2 linked regions of the Phreatobacter oligotrophus genome follow. The protein of the gene in region 2 interacts with the protein of the main gene of each other region in a pairwise test. Links are inferred from orthologs where the notes say so. Each region holds a gene or a part of one and is shown on either strand. Other genes may lie near its edges.

Region 1 (5,307 bases), on a different replicon or contig from region 2:
GAGATCGTCGGCATCGCGGGGATCGCCGGCAACGGCCAGGACGAGCTCTTCGCCGCCCTGTCCGGCGAGCGGACGACGGCGGCAGAGGCCGTTACCATCGACGGCAAGGCCGTGGGCGCCCTCGGCATCACCGCGCGCCGCAAGCTCGGCGCCGCCTTCGTGCCGGAGGAGCGGCTCGGCCATGGCGCAGCGCCGCGCCTGCCGCTCAGCGAGAACGCGCTGCTCTCCGGCCATGCCACCAATGGCTTCGTGCGCGCCGGCCTCGTTGACACCAAGGCGCTGGCCGACTGGGTGAAGCGGGTCGTCGCGACCTTCGACGTGCGCACTGCGCGTCCCGATCCCGAGGCGCGGGCGCTGTCAGGCGGGAACCTGCAGAAATTCGTCGTCGGACGGGAGCTGCTGCGCGAGCCGCGCCTGCTCATCGTCGCGCAGCCGACCTGGGGCGTCGATGCGGCGGCGGCGGCGACCATCCGCCAGGCGCTGGTGGATCTCGCGGCGCGCGGCGCTTCCGTTGTGGTCATCAGCCAGGACCTCGACGAGCTGTTCGAACTGGCGGACCGTCTCGCCGTGATCTCCGAGGGGCGGCTCAGCGCAGCGCGGCCGACAGCCGAGCTCGACCGCGAGACGGTCGGGCTGATGATGGGCGGCATCCATGGGGCCGCCGCATGAAGCTCATCCTCGAACGCCGTGACGACCGGCCGGCCTGGCTCGCGCTCGCCTCGCCGCTGGCCGCCGTGGTGCTGACGCTGGTCGCGGGCGCGCTCCTGTTCATCACCATCGGCAAGAACCCGGTGGCGGCGCTCAAGGTGTTCTTCCTCGATCCGCTCTCAGACGGCTGGGCGCTGCAGGAGCTCGGCGTCAAGGCGACGCCGCTCATCCTCATCGCGGTCGGCCTCACCCTCTGCTACCGCGCCAATGTCTGGAACATCGGCGCCGAGGGCCAGCTGGTCATGGGCGCCATCTTCGGCTCATGGCTGGCGCTCGCCACCCATGGCGCGCCGGACGGGCGCTGGGTCCTCGTCGCCATGCTGGCGCTCGGCGCCCTCGGCGGCATGGTGTGGGCGCTGATCCCGGCCCTGCTCAAGGCCCGGCTCGGGGTCAACGAGATCCTGTCCAGCCTGATGCTGGTCTATGTGGCCGAACTGACCCTCGACTATCTGGTGCGCGGCCGCTGGCGCGACCCCAAGGGCTTCAACTTCCCGCAATCGGTCAATTTCGAGCCGGAAGCGACCATGCCGCTGCTCTTCGAGGCCGGCCGGCTGCATATCGGCTTCCTCATCGCCGTGATCGTCGCGCTGGTGGCGGCGCTGATCCTCGGGCGCACCCTCAAGGGCTTCGAGATCCGGCTTGCGGGCGAGGCGCCGCGCGCTGCCCGCTTCGCCGGCTTCGACGACAAGCGCACCGTGCTCTTCGTCTTCGCCGTGTCGGGCGCGCTCGCCGGCCTTGCCGGGATCATCGAGGTGGCCGGCCCCATCGGCCAGCTCCAGCCGTCGATCTCGCCGGGCTATGGCTTCACCGCCATCATCGTCGCCTTCCTCGGAAGGCTGAACCCGATCGGCGCGCTCGTTGCCGCGCTGTTCCTGGCCCTGACCTTCATCGGCGGCGAGAATGCCCAGATCGCCCTGCGCATCCCGCTCGACGTGACGCGGGTCTTCCAGGGCCTGCTGCTGTTCTTCGTGCTGGGCTGCGACACGTTCCTGCTCTACCGGCTGCGCCTCGTCTCCTCCGCGAGGGCCGCCTGATGGGCATCGTCGAGGCGATCCTTCTCACCATCATCACTGCGGCGACGCCGCTCGCCATCGCGGCCCTTGGCGAGCTCGTCGTCGAGCGCTCGGGCGTCCTCAATCTCGGCGTCGAGGGCATGATGATCATCGGCGCGGCCACAGGCTTCGCCGCCGCGATCGTCACCGGCTCGACCCTTCTCGGCTTCCTCGCCGGCATGGCGGCGGGGATGCTGCTCGCCGCGGTCTTCGCCGCCCTGGCGCTGGGACTTGCCGCCAACCACGTGGCGACGGGGCTCGCCCTCACCATCCTCGGCATCGGCCTCTCCGGCCTGATCGGCCGCGACTTCGTCGGCGCCCGCCGCGAGCCGCTGGCCAAGATCGTCATCCCCGGCCTCTCCGACCTGCCGGTGGTCGGCAAGGTGCTCTTTGCACAGGACCCGATCGTGTATTTCTCGGTGGTGCTCGCCATCGGCGTCTGGTGGTTCCTGAGGAAGAGCCGCCGCGGCCTCGTGCTGCGGGCGGTCGGCGAGAGCCACGCCTCCGCCCATGCGCTCGGCTATCCTGTTCTGCGGATCCGCTTCCTCGCCGTCCTGTTCGGCGGCGCCTGCTCCGGCATGGCCGGGGCCTATCTCTCGCTCGCCTATACGCCGTTCTGGTCGCCGGGCATGACGGCGGGGCGCGGCTGGATCGCGCTTGCCATCGTCGTCTTCGCCAGCTGGCTGCCGCTGCGCGCCATGATCGGTGCCTATCTCTTCGGCGGTGTCACGGTCTTGCAGCTCCACGCCCAGGCACGCGGCTGGGGTATTCCCAGCCAGGCCATGTCGGCGCTGCCCTACCTTGCCACCATTCTCGTCCTCGTCGTCATCAGCCTGAGGCGCCGCGGCGAGTCGCAGGGACCGGCTTCCCTGGGGACGCCTTTCGTGCCCGACCGTTGATGCAGCGTCACTGACGCTGGAGAAGGCCGTTTTTCGAGCCCAATGATTCCAGACACTTGCGCCGGGCCAGCAACGGTTCCGCGCATCGGCTGCGAGGCACGCGTGTCGGGCGGTCGCATTGACTTGTCTGGGGGCACTCCTTACGCCTTGAGGTCAATAAGCCGGCTTGGCGACGCTTCCGAAAGGAGGCGCCGACCCTGGATCAAGAAGCATCGGAGGAGCCCCATGGCTCTGCGCATCTCGGGGAAGAATCTCGACATCGGCGAGGCCCTGCGCGAGCGGATCGCCGGCCGCGTCGGGGACGCCGCCCAGCGCTACATCGACGGGCGGGTCAATGGCCACGTGACGGTCGAGAAGGAGGCCCACGGCTTCCGCACGGTCGCGGCCCTGCATCTTCCCACCGGCATGTCGCTGCAGGCCGAGGCCTTCGCCGCCGATCCCTATGCCGCCTGCGATCTCGGCGTGGAACGCATCGAGAAGCGCCTGCGCCGCTATGCCCGCCGCCTCAAGGACCGTGCCGGCCACCAGGCCGCGCCGGCCGGGGTCGAGATGCCCTATGTGGTCATCGAGACGCCGAAGGAAGCCGTGCATGACGAGGCCGAAAGCGCCTTCGAGCCGGTCATCATTGCCGAGCAGACCACCTCGCTGCGCCGCATGACCGTGGCCGAGGCCGTCCTCGAACTCGACCTCACCGGCGCTTCCGCGCTGGTCTTCCTCCATGCGGTGCATGGGCGCGTGAACGTGGTGTACCGACGCTCGGACGGCCATGTGGGCTGGATCGATCCGCCGGCCACCGCCAACGGGGCCGCCTGACCCGCAACCGCGGTCGTCATGGCACCGTCATTGCATAGCGAGTAGTGCGTTTCCCGTAGAATCGCACCGCCCCCCTCGGAGAAGGCAGACAATGCCGCTTCCAGACATCATCGCCGATGGCGCGATCATCCCCTCGCTCCGCGCCGAGTCGAAGACCCATCTGCTCAAGGAACTGGCGGCACGGGCCGCGGCCCTCACCGGCCGGGCCGCCGACGAGATCTTCACCACCCTGTCCGAGCGCGAGAATCTCGGCTCGACCGGCGCGGGCGGCGGCATCGCCATCCCCCATGGCAAGCTGCCGAAGCTGCCGCGGGTCTTCGGGCTCTTCGCCCGGCTGGAGAAGCCGGTGGATTTCGATTCGATCGACGGCCAGCCGGTGGACCTGGTCTTCACCCTGCTCGCGCCCGAGGGCGCCGGCGCCGACCACCTGAAGGCGCTCTCGCGCATCGCCCGGCTCACCCGCGATCCCGCCAATGTGCAGAAGCTGCGCGCCGCCCGCGACGAAGCGACGCTGCGCGTGCTGCTCGCCCAGTCCCCGGCCACCCACGCGGCCTGAACGGCACCCTGTCGCGATCTGCCGCGACACGTCTGCGTGAAAGCGCCTTGGCCCGGCGGACCGGGCGGCCTAAACTCCTGGATGACTGGGAAGCGGCGCAGCCCCGGAGTGAGCGTGTCCGACCGAATCGCCTTCGACGATTGCCTGCAGCTGGTGCTGAAGCTCGACGCCATGGTTCCGGCGCCGGCGCAGCCCAAGCGGCTGGACGCCCTGTTCCGCGACCTGTCGCGGTTCAAGCCGCAGCAGCCCGCCTATGAGCTGCAGGACCTCATCTGGGCGGTGTGGACCAACCACGAGGACGAGTTCGCCGACCAGGCGATGGAGCAGGCCATCAACGCCATCGCGCTGAAGGACTACGACGTCGCCCAGCTGGTGCTGGACGCGCTCGTCGACGCCCGCCCCGAATGGTCCGAGGCCTGGAACAAGCGCGCGACGCTGCATTTTATCCGCGGCGACGACGCCTATGCCGTCCGCGACGTCATGGAGACGCTGAAGCGCGAGCCGCGCCATTTCGGCGCCCTGTCCGGCTTCGCGCAGATCTGCCTGAAGCATGGCCGCGAGGCCGAGGCCCTGGTGGCCTTCGAGGCGGCGCTCGCCATCAACCCGCACCTGGAGGGCGTCGCCGCCCTCGTCGCCGAGATGCACGCCAAGGGCGGACGCGTCCTGCACTGAGACGGCTGCCGCCGCGGCCCGCGGCGCGCTAGACCGGCTGCCCCTCTCGCCGCGGCCGGTTCCGTGTTCCTCATCGCTCTCCTCACCAAGGCCCTGACGACGGCCGTCATCGTGCTCGCCGCGTCTTTCGTCGCCGAGCGGGCGCGGCCCTTCCTCGCGGCGCTGGTGCTGGCCCTGCCGATCTCCACCGGCCCGGCCTATGTCATCCTCGCCCTCGACCACGACGCCGCCTTCATCGCGGATGCCGCGCTGTCGAGCCTTGCCGGCAATGTCGCCATTGCGCCGGCCGCCATCGCCTATGCAGTGCTGGCGCGACGGGGCGCCGGCCTGTTGCCGTCCTATCTCGCGATGATCGCGGCCTGGCTCGCCGCGGCGCTGGCCGTGAAGGCCTTCGCCTGGACCACCGTCTCGGCGGTGATCCTCAACCTCGTGGTCTTCGCCCTCGCTACGGCCATCACCCGGCGCTGGCGGGGTGGCGAAAAGCCGCCGCCGATGCAGCGGCGCTGGTACGACCTGCCGCTGCGCGCGGCGATCGTCGTCTCCGTGGTGATTTCGGTGATCCTCGTGTCCGAGCGCCTCGGCCCGGCGGCCACCGGCATCGCCGCGC
Region 2 (7,983 bases):
GAGATCGTCTTCGGCGGTGTCGGCGTCGGCCTCACCGGCATGCTGCTCTTCGTCATCCTCACCGTCTTCCTGGCCGGGCTCATGGTCGGCCGCACGCCGGAATATCTCGGCAAGAAGATCGAGGCGCGCGAGGTGAAGCTTGCCGCGCTCACCCTGCTGGTCATGCCGATCGGCGCTCTGGCGCTGACCGCCATCGCGATTCTCGCCGGCGCGGCGCAGGGCTCCATCCAGGATGCCGGCCCGCACGGCCTGTCGGAGCTGCTCTATGCCTATTCCTCGGCGACGGGGAACAACGGCTCCGCCTTCGCCGGCTTCAACGCCAACGTGCCCTTCCACAACACGCTGCTCGGCATTGCCATGCTGCTCGGCCGCTTCGGCTACATCGTGCCGATCCTCGCCATTGCCGGCTCGCTCGCCGCGAAGAAGACCGCCCCCGCCTCGGCCGGCACCTTCCCGACCCACGGCCCCGTCTTCGTCGTGCTGCTGGTGGTGACCATCCTCATCGTCGGCGCGCTCACCTTCCTGCCGGTCCTCGCCCTCGGCCCCATCGCCGAACAGGTGTCGATCCTCGCCGGCAAGGCCTTCTGAAAGTCCCCGCCATGACCCAGATCCCCAACACCACGCCCGCGCCGTCGCCGGCGGCCGAGATCGGCCTGTTCGACGGCCGAATCCTCAGGGCCGCGGCCCTCCAGGCCTTTGCCAAGCTCGATCCGCGCGGCCTCGTGCGCAACCCCGTCATCTTCGTCACCGCGCTGGTCGCGGTGCTGGCCACCATCCTCGCCGCCCGCGAGGTCGCCGGCGGGGGCGTGAACGCCTTCATCGGCGTGCAGATCGCCATCTGGCTGTGGTTCACGGTGCTCTTCGCCAACTTCGCCGAAGCCGTGGCCGAGGGTCGCGGCAAGGCCCGGGCCGATGCGTTCCGCGCCACCCGCTCCAACGCCCGCGCCAAGGTGCTGACGGAGCGTACCCGCCGCGACGTCTGGCAGGCCAAGGACATCGACGACGTCGCCATCGACGACATCATCCTCGTCGAGGCCGGCGACACGATCCCGACCGATGGCGAGGTGATCGAGGGCGTCGCCTCGGTGGACGAGAGCGCCATCACCGGCGAGAGCGCCCCGGTCATCCGCGAGTCCGGCGGTGACCGCTCCTCGGTCACCGGCGGCACGCGCCTCGTCTCGGACTGGCTTGTGGTGCGCGTCACGGCCCGCCAGGGCGAGACCTTCCTCGACCGCATGATCGCGCTGGTCGAGGGCGCCAAGCGCCAGAAGACGCCGAACGAGATCGCCCTCGACATCCTGCTCGCCGGCCTGACGCTGGTCTTCCTCTTCGTCGTGGTGACGCTGCCGGTCTTCGCCTCCTGGTCGAACACCGAGATCCCAGTGATCTATCTCGCCGCCCTGTTCATCACGCTGATCCCGACCACGATCGGCGGCCTGCTCTCGGCCATCGGCATTGCCGGCATGGACCGGCTGGTGAAGGCCAATGTCGTGGCCAAGTCCGGCCGCGCCGTGGAGGCTGCCGGTGACATCGACGTGCTGCTGCTCGACAAGACCGGCACGATCACCTTCGGCAACCGCATGGCCGATGCCTTCGAGCCGGTGCCGGGCGTCACCGACCGGGAGCTGGCCGAGGCCGCCTGCCTCGCCTCGCTCGCCGACGACACGCCGGAGGGCAAATCCATCGTCGACCTCGCCGCCCGCAAATTCGGCATCTCCCAGGTCGATCGCGCCGGCATGACGTTCGTGCCCTTCACCGCCCAGACCCGCATGTCCGGCGTCGACCTCACGGATGGCACCGCCATCCGCAAGGGCGCCTCGGATGCGATGCTGCGGCTGGTCGGCCGGCCCGCCGATGCGGCGCTCGACGCCATCGTCCGGCGCATCGCCATGAGCGGCGGCACGCCGCTGGTGGTCGCCCGCGGCGACCGCATCCTCGGCGTCGTCCATCTCAAGGATATCGTGAAGCCGGGCATCCGCGAGCGCTTCGCCGAGTTGCGGCGCATGGGCATCCGCACGGTGATGATCACCGGCGACAACCCGCTGACCGCCGCCGCCATCGCCGCCGAGGCCGGGGTCGATGATTTCCTCGCCGAGGCGACGCCGGAGCGCAAGCTCGAGCTCATCCGCAAGGAGCAGGCCGAGGGCCGCCTCGTCGCCATGTGCGGCGACGGCTCCAACGACGCGCCTGCGCTGGCCCAGGCCGATGTCGGCGTCGCCATGAACTCCGGCACGCCCGCCGCCAAGGAGGCCGGCAACCTCATCGACCTCGACAGCGACCCGACCAAGCTCATCGAGATCGTCCTGGTCGGCAAGCAGCTGCTCATCTCGCGCGGCGCGCTGACGACCTTCTCCATCGCCAACGACGTGGCGAAGTATTTCGCCATCCTCCCCGCCCTGTTCGGGACCGCCTATCCCGGCCTCGCCGTGCTCGACGTCATGGGCCTCGGCACGCCGCAATCGGCGATCCTCTCGGCGATCATCTTCAATGCGCTGGTCATCGTCGCGCTGATCCCGATCGCGCTGAAGGGCGTCTCCTACGTGCCGTCCTCGGCCTCGGCCCTGCTCACCCGCAACCTCACGATCTATGGCCTTGGCGGCCTCATCGTGCCCTTCATCGGCATCAAGGCGATCGACATCATCGTCGATCTCCTGCGCCTCGCCTGAACGGAGGCTTCCATGCTCGCCCTGCTGCGTCCGGCCCTTGTCTTGACGGTTCTCTTTACCCTCGTCACCGGCCTCGCCTATCCGCTGGCGATCACCGGCCTCGCCCAGGGGCTGATGCCCCACCAGGCCAATGGCTCTCTGGTCACGAAGGGGGACCGGGTCGTCGGCTCCGAGCTGATCGGCCAGGCCTTCACCGGCCCGCGCTACATCCATGGCCGCCCCTCGGCGACCAGCGCCGCCGATCCCGCCGATGCCACCAAGACGGTCGATGCGCCCTACAACGCCGCCTCCTCCAGCGGGTCCAATCTCGGCCCCTCGTCCAAGGCGCTGCTGGAGGCCATGCAGGCGCGTGCCGCGGCGCTGGGCATGGCGCAGGCGCCGGCCGACCTCGTCACCGCCTCCGCCTCGGGCCTCGACCCGCACATCTCGCCCGCCGCGGCGATGGTGCAGGTCGCCCGCGTCGCGAGCGCCCGCGGCGTCGCCCCCGCCCGTGTCGAGGCGCTGGTGCAACGCCACGTGGAAGGGCGTAATCTCGGGGTCCTCGGCGAACCGCGCGTCAATGTCCTGGCGCTGAACCTCGCCCTCGACGCGGATCTGCCCTGAACGCATGGCGACGACCGAACCTGACCGCCCCGACCCCCAGGCCCTGCTCGACGCGCATCGGCGCGACGGGCGGGGCCGGCTCAAGATCTTCCTCGGCGCCTCGCCCGGCGTGGGGAAGACCTTTGCCATGCTGGAGGAAGCCCGGCAGCGCCAGCGCGCCGGGCGCGATGTCGTTGTGGCCCTGGTGGAGACCCATGGGCGGGCGGAGACGGCGGGGCTGCTGGCCAGCCTCGAGGTGCTGCCGCGCAAGACCGTGCCCTATCGCGGCCAGGTGCTGGAGGAACTCGACCTCGACGGCCTGCTGGCGCGGCGCCCCCAGCTCGCCCTGATCGACGAGTTCGCCCACACCAACGTGCCGGGCGCCCGCCATCCCAAGCGCTGGCAGGATGTGGTGGAGGTGCTGGATGCCGGCATCGACGTCACGACGACGCTGAACATCCAGCACATCGAGAGCCTCAACGATGTCGTCGCCAGCATCACCGGCGTGCGCGTGCAGGAGACCGTGCCGGACGAGGTGCTGCAGCGGGCCGATGAAATCGAGCTGATCGACCTGCCGCCGGAGGAGCTCATCAACCGGCTGCGCGAGGGCAAGGTCTATGTGCCGCAGCAGGTCGGCCGGGCGCTGGAGAGCTTCTTCACCAAGGGCAACCTGACGGCCTTGCGCGAACTGGCGCTGCGCACGGCGGCGAGCCGCGTCGACGCGGACATGCTCACCTACATGCAGGCCCATGCGGTGAAGGGTCCCTGGCCGACGCAGGAGCGCCTGCTCGTCTGCGTCAACGAGGCGCCGGTGGCGAAGGCCCTGGTGCGCGCCGGCAAGCGCATGGCCGATCGCGCCCGCATTCCCTGGATCGTCGCGACCGTCGTCACGCCGGCCCACGAGGCGCTGGGCGAGGAGGCGCGGGCCACGACCACCGAGGCTCTGCGCCTCGCCGAGACGCTCGGCGCGGAGGTGGTGACGCGCCATACCGAGCGGGACGTGGCGGCGGAACTCCTCGCCTTCGCCCGCTCGCGCAATGTCACGCGGCTTGTGGTGGGACGGCCCCGCCAGCGCTGGCCCTGGGTGCTGCTGCGCGAGCCGGTGAGCGACCGGATCCTCGACCTCGCCACCGATTTCGAGGTGACCGTGGTCACCCACCGCGCCCGCGTCGAGCGTCGCAGGATGCTGGCAGCGCCGGAGTTGCCGGGCTGGCGCGACTGGGGCGCGATCACCCTGGAGACCTGCGGCGCCATGGCCGCTGCCACCGCCATCGCCTGGCCCTTCTGGTCCATCCTGCCGGTCGCCTCCATCGCCATCCCCTATCTGGTGGCGGTGTCGGTGGTGGCCTTCCGGCGCGGCCTTGCCGCGGCCATTCTCGCCAGCGGACTTGGCTTCCTCGTCTACAATTTCTTCTTCACGACACCCTACTACTCGCTCGCCGTGGAGCAGCACGAGGCCGTCGTGGCGCTGCTGGTCTTCCTCATCAGCGCGGTCTTCACCGGCACGCTGGCGAGCCGGCTCAAGGCCCAGGTGGATTCGATGCGGGCGGCGCGCCGGCGGACCGAAACGCTCTACGAGTTCGCCCGCAAGATCGCCGCCGCCACCAAGGCCGATGACGTGCTCTGGGCGGCTGCGGCCCATATCGCCGTGACCCTCAACTGCCGCTCGCTCATCCTCATGCCGGGGCCCTCGGGGGCGCTCGAACAGGTGCAGGGCCATCCCTCCATCGAGGAACTGGACGTGAAGGCCGAGGGCGCGGCGCGCTGGGCCTTCGAGCGCAACGAGCCGGCGGGCGCCGGCACCACGACGCTGCCGACTTCGGACTGGCTCTTCGTGCCGCTCGCCACCGCCCGCCGCATCCTCGGCGTGATCGGCGTGCAGTTCCGCGATGCCGCCCAGGGCCTCGACCCGGAGACCAAGCGGCTGCTTCTCGCAGTCGAGGACCAGGTCGCCGTGGCGCTGGAGCGCTTCACGCTGGCCGCCGATCTCGAGGACGCGCGCGTCACCGCCGAGGGCGAGAAGCTGCGGGCGGCCTTGCTCAACTCGGTCAGCCACGATCTGCGGACGCCGCTGGTGACGGTGATCGGTGCGGTGACGACGCTCGCCGACGCCGACACGGCGCTGACGGCGGAGAACCGCTCGGAGCTCATCGGCACGGCGCTGGACGAGGCGCGCCGCCTCGATCGCTATGTCCAGAACCTCCTCGACATGACCCGCCTCGGCCATGGCGTGCTCACGCCCAAGGCGCAGAGCGTCGACCTGCGCGAGGTGGTGGGCCGGGTGCGCAGCGATCTCGCCCGCCCGCTCGCTGGCCACGACCTCGTCGTCGACATGCCGCGCGACCTGCCGCGGGCGCTGGTCGATCCCGTGCTGATCGGCCAGGCCCTCGCCAATGTGGTGGAGAACGCCGCGAAATACGGCCCGCCCGGCGGCCGCATCACCATCGGCGGCGCCGCGGCCGGCGACATGGTGGTGCTGACCGTCACCGACGAGGGGCCGGGCATTCCGGTCGCCGATCGCGAGCGCGTCTTCGACCAGTTCTACCGTGCCGCCCGGGGGGATGGCGCGCCCTCGGGCACCGGCCTCGGGCTTGCCATCGTGCGCGGCTTCGTGGAAGCCCATGGCGGACGCGTCGCCATCGATGCGGGGCCGGGCGGACGCGGGACGGCGATCGCCCTCGTGCTGCCCCGCGCACCGGCGAGCGAGCCGCCCGAGGAGGCGCGATGACGGAGAGCGGACAGGCGCTGCGCGTGCTGGTGGTCGAGGACGAGGCGCCGATCCGACGGTTCCTCGGCATCATCCTCGGCAGCGCCGGCATGACGGTGGAGGAGGCGGCGCGCGGCCGCGAGGGGATCGAGCGCGCCGCGACCTCGGCACCCGACGTCGTCATCCTCGATCTCGGCCTGCCCGACATGGACGGCAAGGCCGTGGTGGCGGCCATCCGCGAATGGTCGCAGGTGCCGATCCTGATCCTCTCGGTGCGCGACGGGGAGGGCGAGAAGATCGCCGCCCTCGATGCCGGGGCCGACGATTACGTGACCAAGCCCTTTGCGGCGGGCGAGCTGCTGGCGCGCCTGCGGGCGCTGACCCGCAGCCGCCGGCCGGCCACCGCCGAGAGCCCGGCCGTGGCGATCGGGTCCTTGGTGATCGATCTTGCCCGCCGGGCAGTGACGCTGGAGGGCGCCGAGGTGAAGCTGACGCGCAAGGAATATGACGTCCTGGCGCTGCTCGCCCGCCACCAGGGCCGGCTGGTCACGCACCGCCAACTGCTGGCGACGATCTGGGGTCCCGCCCATGTGGAGGACACCCACTATCTGCGCATCGCCGTCGGGCATATCCGCGACAAGCTCGGGGACGATGCCGCCGATCCCCGCTTCATCCTGACGGAGCCGGGAGTCGGCTATCGGCTCGCCTGAGCGCCGCGGCCCCTGCTGATCTCGAACCGGCATTCGGCCGCGCCCGTCGCGGCGCAGGCCGTCTCGCGGCAGCGGCAATCGGGCGCCACCAGCACGCGATAGAGCCGCTCGAAGACGGCGGCATGCCAGACGCAGAGGGGCATGACCGATGTCTCGCCGCGCACCAGCGGATTGTCGCGCAGCGCGAAGGTCCAGGAGGTGCGTCGCTCGAATGATCCTGAGCCGGCAAATGTCCAGGCATTGCGGGCGATGGCGCGCGACAGCATTGGGGCGGCGAGCGGCGCCGGGAGGGCCTTCAACAGGCGTTGCACGGCCGCCGGGATGCGGTGGGCGAGAATGTAGTCGGCGGTCGCCGTGCCGGCCTCGCGTTCGAGGGCCTCGGCATCGGGCGCTGTGCGCAGGGCCCGGTGCAGCGCGGCCGCCTCGGCCTCGGGGATCATCGCATCGCCCGTCGGCAGGCGGTCGAGCGCGGCAGCCGCCATCAGCGCCGCCAGCCGCGCCTCGCCGCCGTGGCGGCGGATCACCGCCGCGTGCTGGAGCACCGCGTTGGGGCCGATGACGCCAGCCGCCGCCGACATCGCCGCGGCCTCACAGGGCCGGTGCTGCCGGACCGCCGCCGCAGGCGCGGATCTCGGCGCGCTCCTTCATCTGGGCGCGAACCGCGTCGCGGCGCTCGGCGGCGCGCGCCGCGCGGTCGGCCGAGGCCTCCCAGTCCTCGAGCTGCGCCTCGGCGAGCGTGCGGGTCTCGTCGAAGTGGAAATCGACGGTCTTCTTGGTCTGCGGGCCCCAATAGCCGGCCTTGCCGAGGTCATAGAAGCTGCGCTTGAAGCCGGCGCGGAGGAACGCATAGAGGCATCCCAGCAGGTAGCGGCGGCGGAAGCCGGTGCGGCGCCAGGGGTAATGCAGCAGCGCCTTCTTCATGTAGAAACGGCGGTAATTGTTCATCACGCCGTCGAGCAGCTCGCCGCGCTCCATGGCCGCCGGCTTCATGATGGGCGTGACGAAATTGTACTTGGAGAAGTCGAAGACCTCGACCTGGTCCTTGATCTCCTGGAACAGCGGCGTGAAGGGCCAGGGCGTGTACATGGACCAGTTGGCGAGGTCCGGCTGCCAGTCCCAGGCCATGCGGTAGGTCTCTTCCAGCGTCTGCGGCGTCTCGTTGTCGAGCCCGACGATGAACTGCGCCTCGACGAAGATGTCGGCCTCGCGCAGCAGGCGGATGGCCGTCTTGTTCTCGTCGACCTTGGTCTCCTTGTTGAACTGGTCGAGCTTCAGCTGCGCCGCGGCCTCGGTGCCGAGGCTGACGTGGACGAGGCCG

Evidence for each region.
Region 1: the proteins of C8P69_RS08590 (region 2) and C8P69_RS20295 interact in binary tests that used the Escherichia coli proteins (3 or more experiments, as listed by UniProt). The link is inferred for Phreatobacter oligotrophus from one-to-one orthologs.

Annotation. Positions count from the first base shown.
Region 1 is NZ_PZZL01000012.1:16,250-21,556, forward strand. What follows is about bases 2,503-5,295. They hold C8P69_RS20295 (PTS sugar transporter subunit IIA), read left to right. Parts: upstream 2,503-3,563; coding sequence 3,564-4,028; downstream 4,029-5,295. Other genes in these bases: C8P69_RS20285 (ABC transporter permease), read left to right, coding at 2,503-2,659; hpf (ribosome hibernation-promoting factor, HPF/YfiA family), read left to right, coding at 2,885-3,472; C8P69_RS20300 (tetratricopeptide repeat protein), read left to right, coding at 4,143-4,700; C8P69_RS20305 (hypothetical protein), read left to right, coding at 4,764-5,295. Also shown: C8P69_RS20275 (ABC transporter ATP-binding protein), read left to right, coding at 1-669; C8P69_RS20280 (ABC transporter permease), read left to right, coding at 666-1,742; more of C8P69_RS20285, read left to right, coding at 1,742-2,502; more of C8P69_RS20305, read left to right, coding at 5,296-5,307. UniProt on the Escherichia coli protein: Seems to have a role in regulating nitrogen assimilation.
Region 2 is NZ_PZZL01000003.1:301,106-309,088, reverse strand. What follows is about bases 2,938-6,176. They hold C8P69_RS08590 (sensor histidine kinase), read left to right. Parts: upstream 2,938-3,273; coding sequence 3,274-5,976; downstream 5,977-6,176. Other genes in these bases: C8P69_RS08585 (response regulator), read left to right, coding at 5,973-6,176; kdpC (potassium-transporting ATPase subunit KdpC), read left to right, coding at 2,938-3,269. Also shown: potassium-transporting ATPase subunit KdpA, read left to right, coding at 1-588; potassium-transporting ATPase subunit KdpB, read left to right, coding at 600-2,666; more of kdpC, read left to right, coding at 2,679-2,937; more of C8P69_RS08585, read left to right, coding at 6,177-6,665; bchJ (bacteriochlorophyll 4-vinyl reductase), read right to left, coding at 6,650-7,243; bchE (magnesium-protoporphyrin IX monomethyl ester anaerobic oxidative cyclase), read right to left, coding at 7,254-7,983. UniProt on the Escherichia coli protein: Member of the two-component regulatory system KdpD/KdpE involved in the regulation of the kdp operon. KdpD may function as a membrane-associated protein kinase that phosphorylates KdpE in response to environmental signals.